Regions from separate parts of the Planococcus alkaliphilus genome, predicted to be linked through region 2. Evidence: riboswitches for the same ligand, from Rfam matches in the RefSeq annotation. Region 2 holds a riboswitch; each other region holds the start of a gene.

Region 1 (4,537 bases), 210 kb from region 2:
TGAAAGAAGCTTCACCTTGTGTAGCAAAATGGTTGACGATTAGATGCTGCGTCAAGAACAGCCCTACTGGAATGATTCCTAGTAATGAGTGTAACCTGCGCATTAAAAATTCACGATTGTCCAAAACTTTTACCTCCCTCAAGCAATAATACGCAGAAAAAAGAGCAAACGATATGTTACGAAAGCATCCATTGACTGCAACCAACATCATGATACAATAATATGACATATTTATTGTACTCCGCCCCAATTGGAGCGTCAAGGCAACTAGCATATTTCTAAGTGATTCTTACTATTAATTTATTATACTGAAAGTGGGTTCGACATGACTGTAAAAGAAGCTGAAACCGATCAGGAGTTCGGTTATGAAATTATACGGGACTATGTATTATCAGAAGTTCTAGGCCAGCACGAAGCTGATATCCTTTACTGGGCTGGGAAATCGCTTGCCCGCAAATTCCCTCTTTTCGCGATGGAAGAAGCACCTGATTTTTTTAGCCAAGCAAATTTTGGCCAATTGTCCCTGGAAAAGGCTGGCAAAGATGAAACCATCTATACACTTCACCCCTACAAAATCGAAAATCGCTGCTTTAAGCTTGAAGCCGGATTTCTGGCTGAACAAAAACAGAAATTGAGCGGTTTTTTGACAGAAGCCTACGAAGAAGTCCTTCCGAAAAAGAATTTAGTGCGGATCACCTTGAAAACGGATCTGCGGGAAAAAGCATAAATCCACTTTTTGAGCATTCATTTATTCCTTCCATTGAAAAACCCCGATTTCATTTATCGGGGTTTTCTTTTTTATTCATCTAAACCAAAGGCTCTGTGCAAGGCATCCGCTGATTTTTGCATGTCAACAAACGGCACAACGACCGATACTTTAATCTCTGAGGTGCTGACCATCTTTACCGGAATTTCTTCCATGCGGAGAATATCGAACATTTGCGCTGCAACCCCCGGATTTGAAACCATTCCGGAACCGACGATGGAGACTTTCGAGAGGCCTACTTCGAATTCACAGGAAACAAAACCGATCTCTTCTTTGTGTTGTTCAAGCACCCGGCGCGCTTCCTCTAAACTTTCTTCTTTAATGGAAAAAGAAACGGACGGCGGGAACGCATCCGTGATGCTTTGGACGATGATGTCCACATCGATGTGGTTTTCAGCAAGCTTTGTAAAGATATTTGCCAATGAACCATTGAACGGTTTTTTATATGTGACTGTCACACGTGCAATTCCTTTTTCAAATGCGACGCCTCTGACAATAAGATTTTTTTCCACAGTGACCACCTCTTGTATGATTGTGCCGGGTTCATCGGAATAACTTGCTCTGACCGATAGGGAAACCTGGTTATTTTTCGCAAATTCAACTGCCCGGGGATGCAGGACGCCAGCCCCGAGATTGGCCAATTCCAGCATTTCATCATATGAAATCTGCTCGAGCTTCCGTGCGCCGCTGACAAAACGCGGATCAGATGTGTAAACGCCATCGACATCTGTGTATATATCGCAGCGGTCTGCCTTTAATGCAGCTGCCAGCGCCACCGCTGTCGTATCCGATCCTCCGCGTCCGAGTGTCGTGATATTGCCGATTTTATCAACGCCTTGGAACCCGGCAACTACACAGAAATAGCCATTGTCCAACACCTTTTCCAACCTTTCTGTATGGATTTGTTCAATGCGTGCATTGCGCGGCACTGATTCTGTTTCAATGCCTGCTTGCCAACCGGTAAACGACAAAGCTTCATGGCCGAGCGCTTTAAATGCCATGGCGAGCAATGAAATAGTCACCTGTTCTCCTGTCGCTAGCAGCATATCCATCTCCCGTTTCGGCGGCTCAGCAGAGATTTCGTTAGCCAAGCCAAGCAATGTATCCGTTGTTTTTCCCATCGCCGAAACAACAATCACGACTCTTCTGCCTTTTTCTTTTTCAGTAATGGCTCTTTTCGCGACACCGATAATTTTCTCCGGTGTTGCAACTGATGTTCCGCCAAATTTCATGACTACCGTTTTCATTCCATCCACTCCCACATTTTTTCGATGTGGCCCTCAACATGAAAAGCAAAGACTGAATATGGCTTTGCCTGCCAATAAAAAAAAGGCAGCTCACCGAGTTACCGGCAAACTACCTCTTTAGCATGTACGAATACGAAAAACGTCCATGTGAGATAGCCCTCCAGAGATAAACTCTGACAGCCCTGCACTTATTAAATGCAGGACCAGCATGCGTATTGCAAATTACAGCACACTTCGGCGGGCGCCCCTTTCACCATCCTTCATCGATTCTGCAAATCTCCGAATGGCTACTATTGACGTCCGCACCTCTATCATCACTTTTCCAAGTGATTCAATTATTCTTCTACGATAACATGTTACTGCTCAGTTGACAATGTGTCATTTTGAAAATGCTGAAAAATGGTTTGAGACAAACTTTCCGGCATTCCTGCATCTTTTAACTCGTCGATTGACGCTTCTTTGATGCGTTTGACGGAGCCGAAATGCTTCAGCAATTGCTGTTTGCGCTTAGGCCCGACGCCTTGCAGCCCATCAAGCGCCGACTGGATCGAGTTTTTGCCGCGCAGCTGCCGGTGGAAAGTTATGACGAAACGGTGAACTTCATCTTGAATTCGCTGCAGCAGATAAAAAGCTTCGCTCGTCCGTTTCAACGGCACGACTTCAACTGGATTTCCATAAAGAAGCTGTGAAGTTTGGTGTTTTGCATCTTTTGCAAGGCCCGCAATTGGAATGGACAAGCCCAGTTCGTCTTCGATAATTTCCCTAGCGGACTCCATCTGCCCTTTCCCACCATCGATCACGATCAAATCAGGAAGAGGCAAATTATCCCGTAACACACGCGTATAGCGCCGGCGGATAACTTCACGCATGGCTGCGTAATCATCCGGTTTTGAAGCACTGCGCGTTTTATATTTGCGGTAATCTTTTTTGGACGGTTTTCCGTCCACAAACGCGACCATCGCAGAAACCGCATCAGCCCCTTGGATATGGGAGTTATCGAATGCCTCAATGCGCAGCGGCGTTTCGATATTCATTGCTTCTCCAAGTTCCACGCATGCACCAACTGTGCGTTCTTCTTGGCGTTCAAGCAATTGGAATTTCTCTTTGATGGCGATTTCCGCATTTTTCTTTGCCAAAGCCACCAAATCTTTTTTCTTGCCGCGCTGCGGAATAAGCACGCGCATATCCAGCCATTCACGCACCAATTCAGCATCTTCGCCTTCCGGCAATAAAATTTCATTCGGCTTTACATGGTTCGATTGTTCATAAAATTGTCCGAGGAACGTCATGAACTCTTCTTTAGGGTCCCGGTAAAGCGGGAATAAGGAAACATCCCGTTCAATCAGCTTGCCTTGGCGGACAAAAAAGACCTGTACACACATCCAGCCTTTATCAATTGCATAGCCGAAAACATCCCGGTTCGTAAAGTCATTCATGGTCATTTTCTGTTTTTCCATGACTGTTTCAATATGGGAAATTTGATCACGGTATTCCTTAGCACGCTCAAACTCCAAGTTTTCAGCGGCTTCGGACATTTTTTCAACAAGGTCTTGTTTCACTTCGCGGAAACCGCCATTTAAAAACCGTGAAATATCATCGATCATTTCCTGGTAAGTTTCTTTTTCGACCGGTTTTACACAAGGCGCCAAGCATTGACCCATGTGATAGTAGAGGCAGGCACGGTCCGGCATCGTATGGCATTTGCGAAGCGGATACAGCCGGTCGAGCAATTTCTTTGTTGCACTCGCTGCATAGGCATTCGGATAAGGGCCAAAGTACTTTCCTTTATCGCGTTTTACTTGCCGCGTAATAATCAATTTCGGATGCCGCTCACTTGTAATTTTTAAATACGGATAAGTTTTGTCGTCTTTTAACATGATATTGTATTTCGGATCATGCTTTTTGATCAAATTTAACTCCAAGATCAACGCTTCTTTTTCCGAGTTCGTTACAATGTATTCGAAGTCGACAATTTCTCCGACTAAGCGCTGGGTTTTCGCATCGTGGCTTCCAGTAAAGTAAGAACGCACACGATTTTTCAATACTTTCGCTTTTCCCACGTAAATGATCGTGTCTTGCCGGTCTTTCATTAAGTAACAGCCCGGCTGATCGGGAAGAATTGCTAATTTATGTTGGATCAATTCATTTGCCATTATCTCACCCTATTAAAAAACCGGGGCCATCACTGGACCCGGTTAAGAATTATGCGTGTTGGTTAACTAATTCAGCCAAAGCTTCTTTCGGTCTGAAGCCAACAACTTTATCAACTGTTTCCCCGTCTTTCAACAATAGAAGAGTCGGGATTGACATGATGCCGTATTTACCTGCAGTTTCTTGGTTTTCATCAACGTCTACTTTTACGATTTTAACTTTATCGCTCATTTCAGCGTCTAATTCTTCAAGAACTGGAGCAATCATTTTACAAGGCCCGCACCAAGTAGCCCAAAAATCTACTAATACTAAACCTTCTGAGATTTCTTGTGAAAAGTTCTGATCTGTACCGTGTACTATTGCCATGAATAAT
Region 2 (4,537 bases):
CCAAAAATGGCGGGAAGTTCGCTATCTTTACGATTACAATGAAAAAGAATTAAATGAAATCAGCGAAGCAGCCAAACTTCTGGAGAAATCAACAGATCGGGTGTATGTTGTTTTCAACAACAATTCAGGAGGCCATGCCGCTGGTGATGCAAAGCAATTCCAGCAAATGAACGGCTTGGAATTCAACGGCTTATCACCGAAGCAGCTCGATTTATTTGACGGAGGGTTTTAATGGTCTTCTTGCTGATTGCGCTTGTCGGTTTGCTTTCAGGCATCGTTGGCGCATTAATCGGACTCGGCGGCGGTGTGATCTTAGTGCCAGCTATGCTTATTCTTGGCACTTCTTTCGTCTTTTTTCCTGAACTTCCGCCTCAACAAATCGTCGGGCTTTCTGTCATCATGATGATTTTTACAGGATTGTCTTCTACGCTTTCCTATATGAAAGTCAAAACGGTGGATTACCGGAGCGGGCTGATTTTCTTCGCTGGCAGCGTACCGGGAACCATCATTGGTGCTTTTGTCAATAAAGGCCTGGATCTTCCTTCGTTTCAATTGTATTTTGGGTTTTTATTAGTTTTTCTGGCTTTGTTATTATTGGTCAAAGACCGCTTAAAAGCAGTGCGGTGGTTTGTACAAAATGGCCGCAATTTCACGTTCCGGGATTCGATGAATAAGGAGTACGTATACGGCTATCCGGTATGGTTTGCGCTTCTTCTGACATTTTCCGTCGGATTTGCATCCGGCTTATTCGGCATCGGTGGAGGATCAATCATGGTGCCGGCAATGATTCTTCTTTTTCTATTTCCTCCACATGTAGCGGTCGGGACTTCGATGTTCATGGTGTTTTTATCGGCTATTGTAAATTCCATCACCCATATTTCACTCGGCAATGTGCCTTGGCTTTACACATTAGCAGTTGTTCCCAGTGCCTATATCGGTGCAAAAATAGGGGCCGCATTTAATAAAAAATTGAATTCCGATACACTCGTCGTTATTTTGCGGATTGCTTTATTGGTTCTCGGACTGCGGTCTATTTACGAAGGAATATTTAGTTCTTAAAGAGGTGTAAGTCATGGGTGAAACCCTTCACATTTATCATACAAACGATGTGCATAGCCATTTTTCAAATTGGCCGCGCATCCGGGCGCTGCTAAAAGAGCGAAAGCGTTGGCACGAAGAAGCGGGGGATATGTGCCTCATTCTCGATATTGGTGACCATGTTGACCGCTCGCATCCTTTCACTGAAGGAACTTCAGGGAAAGGAAATATCGAATTATTGAACGATGCAGGCTACGATGCGGTGACCATCGGCAATAATGAAGGCATCACCTTGGCTAAGGAAGAGCTTGACACGCTTTATCTGCAAGCCGATTTTGACGTCATCGTCTCCAATTTGTTCGAATTGGACGGCAGCCGGCCGAATTGGGCAAAACCCTTTCAACTAATGGAAGCGAAGAGCGGCTTGAAAATTGCGTTGGTTGGGGCTACTGCAGAGTTTACGCCGTTTTACCGGCGACTGGGCTGGTCCGTTACCGACGCAAAAGATTCCATAGTCCAAGCGGTTGAGGCCATAAAAGATCAAGCCGATCTCATTATCTGTCTGTCGCATCTCGGCATTAAAGAAGATGAGCAATTGGTGGACTTGTGTCCGGAGATCGATGTATTGCTCGGAGCCCATACGCATCATATTTTCCATGATGGCAAAATGATCGGAAATACGATGCTTGGAGCAGCCGGTAAATTCGGCATCTATATCGGACACATTACGGTTGATCTTCAAAGCGGCAAGAAACAAGCGGAATTGATTGAAACCGCTATGCTTCAAAGTGTCGAAGAAGATTTTGATGAGTTGCTGATCGCACAAGGAAAAGAACAATTAAATGATCCGATTTTCTATAATGAGCAAGTACTTGATGCGGAATGGTTCAAAGACTCGAAACTCGCAGAATTGTTCGGGGAAGCGATGCTTGATTTTTCAGGAGCGGACTGCGCCATTTTCAATGCCGGGTTATTTATGGAAAATATGCCGCTTGGAACAGCGACGCGCTATGATTTCCATAAGATGCTTCCGCATCCGATCAATCCTTGCCTGATCGAATTGACAGGCGCCGAACTGAAAGAAATCTTTCTCCAATCCTTGAACGCCGAATGGCCGACTATTGAATTGAAAGGGATGGGTTTCCGTGGGGCGGTGTTCGGCAAAATGATCCGCATCAACTTATCGATGGAGAATCACCAATTATTCATTGGCGGCATTCCGGCAAATCCGGAAGAAACTTATAAATTGATTACTTTGGATATGTTCACTTTTGGTTATTTCTTCCCTTCGTTAAAAAGGGCGCCTAAGAAATACTTCATGCCTGAATTCCTGCGGGACGTCTTTAGCCAGTATTTTAGAAGCAAAGCGCTTAAATGAGTGAATATTCAAAGTATAAACTTATTTGATTTTCAAAAAAATATCGGCTATGCTAACTAAGAAATGAATTATATCGATGGGTAGAGGCTGCGGAATTTATCAGTACAATGCGCGAGTTTGACAACGTTGAACGCATTCGAAAGGAAATTTTGCCGAAGTTCTTTTTTCAGAGTCAATGGAAAAAGTGCTGGGGTCATTCTGAAGAAGAATGGCACTGTCATTTGTGCTTTGCACAAATGAAGAGCTACAGGGATGTTTGATGTATTATCACACAGACGAATTGTAGAAGGCTGATTGTACCCTAACGGTGACAATCAGCCTTTTTTCTCTTCCATCCTACAAAAAAGGAGGATTTTTCATGGAGAACACGATTTTTTCAATCTTGCCGCCAATCATCGCCATTGCGATGGTGCTATTAACGCGGCGCGTGTTGCTGTCCCTTGGAGCCGGGATTGTCGCTGCAGCATTTATCTATACCTCATTTGCTCCGGTAGCCGCTTTAAAAGAGCTTTATACGTCTTTTGCAGTTATTTTTTGGGATGAAGGCTTTAATGCTTATAATGTTTTCATTATTCTTTTCCTACTGCTTTTAGGAATCATTACCGCTTTCGTCAGCTTATCAGGAGGAAGCCATGCTTTTGCTGAGTGGGCATCGACTCGGATCAAGTCGAGAAGAGGGGCAAAAGTTGTTACAGTCGCATTAGGTATTGTCATTTTCATTGACGATTACTTTAATGCACTTGCTGTCGGGCAAGTCGCACGCCCGATTACAGACCGTTATAAAGTCTCTCGTGCGAAACTGGCTTACTTTATCGATTCTACAGCCGCGCCTGTCTGCGTTATTTCGCCGGTATCAAGCTGGGGCGCAGCCATTATCGGAATTGTAGCCACCATTTTGGCAGGGCAGACTTATGTCGAGTCGTCAGCTTTGGAAGCGTTCATTTGGATGGCACCGATGAACTTTTATGTGGTTGCTTCTCTTGCAATCGTCTTTTTTGTCGCAATTCGAGACGTGGATTTTGGCGAGATGAAAAAGCATGAAACCCTAGCTCTTACAAAAGGCCAATTATTCGATCCGGATAAAACGATTCCAGGTGAAATGAAAGAAGAATTTCCAAGCCATTCACATGGCCGGGTTCTGGATTTATTATTGCCGATCTTCGTATTGGTCGTAGGAACTGTCAGTGCAATGATGTGGACCGGCTATCAAAATGCGGAACAAGTTTTTGATATTTGGCTGATTTTCGAAAATACGGATGTACCTGCTTCTCTTCTAGTGGGCGGCGTATTGGGGGCATTAACTTCCGTCATTCTTTACTTGCTGCAAATGCGCAAAAACGAAACAGCCAATGCCGGTTGGGTGGCGAAAGGCATTTTGGCTGGGGTGAGATCGATGTTGGGAGCAGTGATGATTCTTATCTTCGCTTGGTCATTGACTTATCTGATCGATAGTCTTGAAACCGGAAAATATTTAGCGGATGTCGTTACAGAAGCTAATATGCCAACTTCAATTCTTCCAGTTTTGCTGTTTCTGCTAGCAGGCATCATGGCATTTTCTACAGGAACATCTTGGGGTTCATTCGGGATCTTGCTGCCAATTGCTGGGCAGATTATGTCTCAAGCTGAACCGGAATTATTATTGCCGACGCTTTCAGCGGTTTTAGCAGGTGCAGTATTCGGCGATCATTGTTCGCCGATTTCAGATACGACGATCCTTTCCTCTACAGGAGCAGGAAGCAATCATATGGACCATGTGATTACCCAGTTGCCTTATGCTATTACAGCCGCGTTAATTGCTGCGGTAGGGTATATTGTCATAGGGTTCACAAATTCACTTTTACTGTCTTTAGGCGTAGTGATTGTTATTTTGGCGATATTATTCATCGTCTGGTCAAGACGCACGACTATTGCTGAAAAACACAATAAACTAGTATAAATTTGAAAGCAGAGAAGTTACTTCTCTGCTTTTTTATTATTTCGCAAATAGTTTTAATTAAAAAAAACGAGAAATTATCTTTACTTTGCCAAACTCCCTCGTTATACTATTTTTAGATTAGCAATAATCTGAAAATAAACAAACTTCCTATTTTTCTGTAAGAAAAATGGAAGAACACTAAGGGG
Region 3 (4,537 bases), 1.6 Mb from region 2:
TGGACCAAGAATGCCGGATTATCGAAGTGAACGAAGAAATGAAAAAGATAATCGGAAAAGAAGAAGTTCCGGAGCATGTGCATCAACTATTGACGGTTGCTTCGATGGTTTATTTCCAAACTTATTTTTTGCCGGCTATCACCTTGCATAAAAAAGTCACTGAAATGTCCCTCACCATCAAAAGCCAGAAAGGGCCGATTCCAGTTTTGATGAATAGCGTTGAACGAAATGGCTTTTTTGAATGTGCCTTGATTGAAATGAGTATCCGGGGTGAATACGAGAAGGAGCTGCTTTTGGCGAAGCAAAAGGCCGAAAAAATCAATCAGGAATCGGCAGAAGCCTATGCAAAGCTTCAAACTCTTCTTTCAGAAGTGGAAATGAAACAGCTGGAACTCGAAAAGCTCAATGGCGGCTTGAAGCACCTCGCCAACACGGATCCTTTGACCGGCTTGAAAAATCGGCGCTATTTGGAAAAGGAAATGGATAATTTAATTGGGCGGGCACGAGAAGGGTTGCCGCTCGCTGCATTGGTGATTGACATCGATTTTTTCAAGAACGTCAATGATACGTATGGCCATCATATCGGGGATTTGGTGCTCCGTGAACTGGCTGATAAATTGCGGAGCGAAGCAGAAGCCTTCGGCATTGTGGCAAGACTTGGCGGAGAAGAGTTCATCATCGTATTGCCCGGATTTGACCACTTGCAGGCAAAAAGCTTAGCTGAAGAGATCCGAATGCGTGTAGAGCGGGATGAATGGGCTCATGCAGCGATCACTGTCAGTATCGGCCTTGCATCTTTTTCGGAGAAAGACAACGGCATCACATTATACAGCCGGGCAGATAAAGCCTTGTACGCTTCGAAAAAGGGCGGCCGCAATCGGGTGACGGCATTTTAAGAATAGCAGGTGCGGGTGGCTTGTTAAGCTTGCTTATAGGCGGTTTAATTTCTTTTGAATAAAAGTATGCCGTGAACCTGAAAGGCGGTTATAATGAATTCAAAACACTACTGAATTCAAACCATGGGGGATCAGGATGGATAAAGAAATTAAAATGCTCGGCAAACGGGTGGAAGAAGAACGCTATGTCATCGCTGAATTGATACAGGAAGAAGTTTCTAAAGACATCAGTTTTGAAGAAGCGAAAGAATATGCCGGTTTTATTGATGCAGTCACTGAATTCCGCGCGGGTTTTATCGGCTTGCTTGCCCAGTCATTTGAACATTTTTTGGATCCGCAAACAGCTTATGATGAAATTTCTGTCTGGGGAGAAAAAACCGGAAATTACTTTCTCGATCAAAATATGGCGCTTGATGCTGCTTTGGCAGAGACATCCCTTTACCGAAAGCATATCGGCAAAATCATTAAGACCGAAGCGATGCGCAATCAAATCAAACTCGAGCACCTTTTTGAAATCATGGAGTACTTTCATACACTTTTGGATCACGCTGCTTATTCCTATAGCTTTGCCTATATCAATTCATACCAGAAGAGCTTAAGGGAGGCTCGGGACGAATTCATGAAATTGTCTGCCCCGGTAGTGCCTGTAAACGATCAAATCGCTATTTTGCCATTGATTGGAGAAATTGATATCGATCGGGCTCAGTACATATTGGAAAAGACCTTACTGGAAGCCAGCCGTTTAAAAATCTCAACCTTGATTATTGATTTGTCTGGGGTCGTTAAAGTCGATGCGGTAGTTGCGGAACAGATTATCCGAGTGACCCAATCATTAAGGCTGGTCGGCGTGCACAGCATGCTGACCGGCATACGTCCGGAAATGGCCCAGACAATGATCAGCCTCGGAATTGATGTCAGCCAGCTTTTGCTTGGCGGCAGCTTGAAACAAACGTTTAAAAAACTTACTGCCAATCCTTAAAAAAACTGCTGAAGCATCAAGCCGCTTCAGCAGTTTTTCGTTGAATGAAATGGATTTAAAGTTTAGAAAGATTAGCTGGACTTTCCGAAAGCACGTGCTGAAGAGCTTGCTGTTCCTGCTCGTTCAACGGAATCATTGGCAAACGCACGCCGCCAACTTCTACGCCGCTTAAGTTCAGCGCTGTTTTTACAGGCACCGGGTTTGGCGCCGCAAATAACGCATGCATCACCGGCAAGAGTTTCCGGTGAAGAGCTGCCGCTTCTTGGACATTGCCGCCTTTGAACAGGGTAATCATTTCTTGCATATCGTTCCCGATAATATGGGCTGCGACCGAAACGATGCCTTGTCCGCCGATTGAAAGCATCGGCAAGGTCAAGCCGTCATCGCCGCTGTAAACCGCAAAGTCAGCTGGTGTATTTTCAATAATTGCCGCTGCTGCATCCAGATCGCCGCTGGCTTCTTTTATCGCCACGATATTTTTGATGGCAGACAGGCGAATGGTGGTTTCAGGAGACAGGTTCACGACACTGCGCCCTGGAATATTATAAAGCATCACAGGCAGGAACGTTGAAGCGGCGATTGCTTGGAAATGCTGGAACATGCCTTCCTGGGAAGGTTTATTGTAATATGGGGTTACGAGCATGACACCGTCCACGCCGATTTCTTCTGCTGCGCGCGTGAGCGAAATCGAAGAACGCGTATCGTTAGAGCCTGTGCCTGCAATGACCGGGATGCGTCCGTCGGTTATTTTAACCACAAACTTAAATAGCTCAATTTTTTCATCCGTTGACAGCGTAGGAGATTCACCGGTTGTGCCGGCTACGACTAGCGCGTCCGTGCCGTTCGCGATCAAATGCTCCACTAGTTTTTTGGTTGCCTGAAAATCTATATCACCTTGTGCGTCGAATGGCGTCACCATTGCCGTCACTACTTGTCCGAAATTCATCGTACCACCCTTTTCTCATTTTTTTGGTTTGCTTTTAGAGGTGAACGGGTCGGTCATTAACAAACAAAAAGCAGCAACGAGGGTCTCGTTGCTGCCATAGAAACAATGTCATGCGTTTGTTTCTTTGTGTCAGATAGCCCTCCATATAGTTTCCTATATGACAGTTCAGCATTTGTTCAATGCAGAACCAGCGATAGCCAGTATGAGCCTTTCATCGCTTCGGCAAATTCCCCTTTCAGCATACGTCAACGGATCCCATACTCCTCGGTAAGCGTACTGATGGTCTTTGCACCTCTATCCTCACCCGGAATATCCAGGCAAGAAAATATTGAATTAGCTAGACCATATCAAAAATAATGGAATATTGCAAGCCGTTCTGATTTGATTTAGTTAAAAAGAAAGGAGCTGTGTTATGGAAGAACAGTGGAGAGACAAGGAATTGGCTATCCAAACATCGGAGATCCAGCAAGGATTTCCTGAATCGATTCATCACAATCGCTATGAACCGACGCCTTATTCGCTTCTTGATCAATTGTTCGACCGGTACTCCTTATCTTCTTCGGATCGGCTCGTCGATTTTGGCAGCGGGAAAGGGCGGTTGAACTTTTACATTCATCACCGCTTTGGAGCCCAAACTGCCGGAATAGAAATGGATCCCGATTTTCATCGGCAGGCGCAAGAAAATTTACAGGCTTATGAAAAGAAACGGAAGACAGGAGGAAGCATCCGATTTATCCAGTGTTTGGCTGAAGAATACAAGGTGGAGGAAACAGATAATAAATTCTATTTCTTCAATCCCTTTTCTGTTCAGATTTTCATCGCGGTTGTCAATAACATCATGAAATCATATGAACAAAGAGCAAGGGAAATAGACTTGATCCTATTTTTTCCTTCTGATGACTTTATGGGTTATTTGGCGCAGCGGACTCCGTTCGAAGTGGCTGAAGAAATTGAATTGCCTTCTTCCGGAAAGAATCTTCGGGAACGGTTCTTGATATATCGGCTTTCGGTGTATTGATTTGAAAACTTGTAAATAGGGGTATAACGGGAGAAAGAGGTTGTTGAAGGAGTGGTTTGATGAAGTGGCGAGGCAGAAAAGCGAGTGGAAATGTAGAAGACAGGCGTGGGTCGGGAGGCGGCGGCAAGCTAGTTGCCGGCGGTGGAATTGGCGGATTGCTGATTGTTCTGCTTGTTGCATTTCTTGGCGGAGATCCAGGAGCGATATTGAATGGCCTAGATTCAGGCGGAACGCAGACAAACGAACCTTACGTGGAAACCGAGCAGGAAGCAGAGCTATCCGATTTTGTGGCAGTTGTCTTGGCGGATACGGAAACGGTATGGGCGCAGGTTTTTGAAGAGGAAGGCATGGAGTATGTGGAGCCGACCTTAGTGTTTTTCGATGGCAGTGTAAATTCTGCTTGCGGAACAGCAGGGGCTGCAGTCGGACCGTTTTATTGTCCGGGAGACCAGAAATTATACATCGACCTCAGTTTTTATGAAGAGCTTCAGAATCAGTTCCAAGCACCCGGTGATTTCGCGATGGCTTACGTAATCGCCCATGAGGTCGGGCACCATGTGCAGAACTTGCTTGGGGTCATGAAAGAAGTCCAGCCGCTCAGAAATCAATTGAGTGAAGAGGAATACAATAAGCTGCAAGTGAAGCTCGAGCTTCAAGCGGATTATTATGCCGGCGTCTGGGCCCACCATGCACAAGGG

The links. Region 2 has a riboswitch for lysine ahead of AC2EXB_RS06280 (Na+/H+ antiporter NhaC family protein). Riboswitches for the same ligand answer to the same signal wherever they lie in the genome.
Region 1: linked by a shared signal. The riboswitch ahead of AC2EXB_RS07420 (aspartate kinase) and the one ahead of AC2EXB_RS06280 (Na+/H+ antiporter NhaC family protein) in region 2 are both predicted to bind lysine.
Region 3: linked by a shared signal. The riboswitch ahead of dapA (4-hydroxy-tetrahydrodipicolinate synthase) and the one ahead of AC2EXB_RS06280 (Na+/H+ antiporter NhaC family protein) in region 2 are both predicted to bind lysine.

What each region holds. Positions count from the first base shown of each region.
Region 1 covers NZ_CM168060.1:1,429,576-1,434,112, reverse strand. The annotation lists gene AC2EXB_RS07430 (succinate dehydrogenase cytochrome b558 subunit) at 1-103, opposite strand, end outside; gene AC2EXB_RS07425 (YslB family protein) at 326-727, shown strand; gene AC2EXB_RS07420 (aspartate kinase) at 799-2,013, opposite strand; lysine riboswitch at 2,159-2,332, opposite strand; gene uvrC (excinuclease ABC subunit UvrC) at 2,370-4,166, opposite strand; gene trxA (thioredoxin) at 4,216-4,530, opposite strand.
Region 2 covers NZ_CM168060.1:1,217,089-1,221,625, forward strand. The annotation lists gene AC2EXB_RS06265 (DUF72 domain-containing protein) at 1-232, shown strand, start outside; gene AC2EXB_RS06270 (sulfite exporter TauE/SafE family protein) at 232-1,059, shown strand; gene AC2EXB_RS06275 (bifunctional metallophosphatase/5'-nucleotidase) at 1,073-2,416, shown strand; lysine riboswitch at 2,490-2,671, shown strand; gene AC2EXB_RS06280 (Na+/H+ antiporter NhaC family protein) at 2,775-4,352, shown strand.
Region 3 covers NZ_CM168060.1:3,287,419-3,291,955, reverse strand. The annotation lists gene AC2EXB_RS17105 (GGDEF domain-containing protein) at 1-896, shown strand, start outside; gene AC2EXB_RS17100 (STAS domain-containing protein) at 1,033-1,875, shown strand; gene dapA (4-hydroxy-tetrahydrodipicolinate synthase) at 1,931-2,821, opposite strand; lysine riboswitch at 2,948-3,126, opposite strand; gene AC2EXB_RS17090 (SAM-dependent methyltransferase) at 3,234-3,839, shown strand; gene ypfJ (KPN_02809 family neutral zinc metallopeptidase) at 3,899-4,537, shown strand, end outside.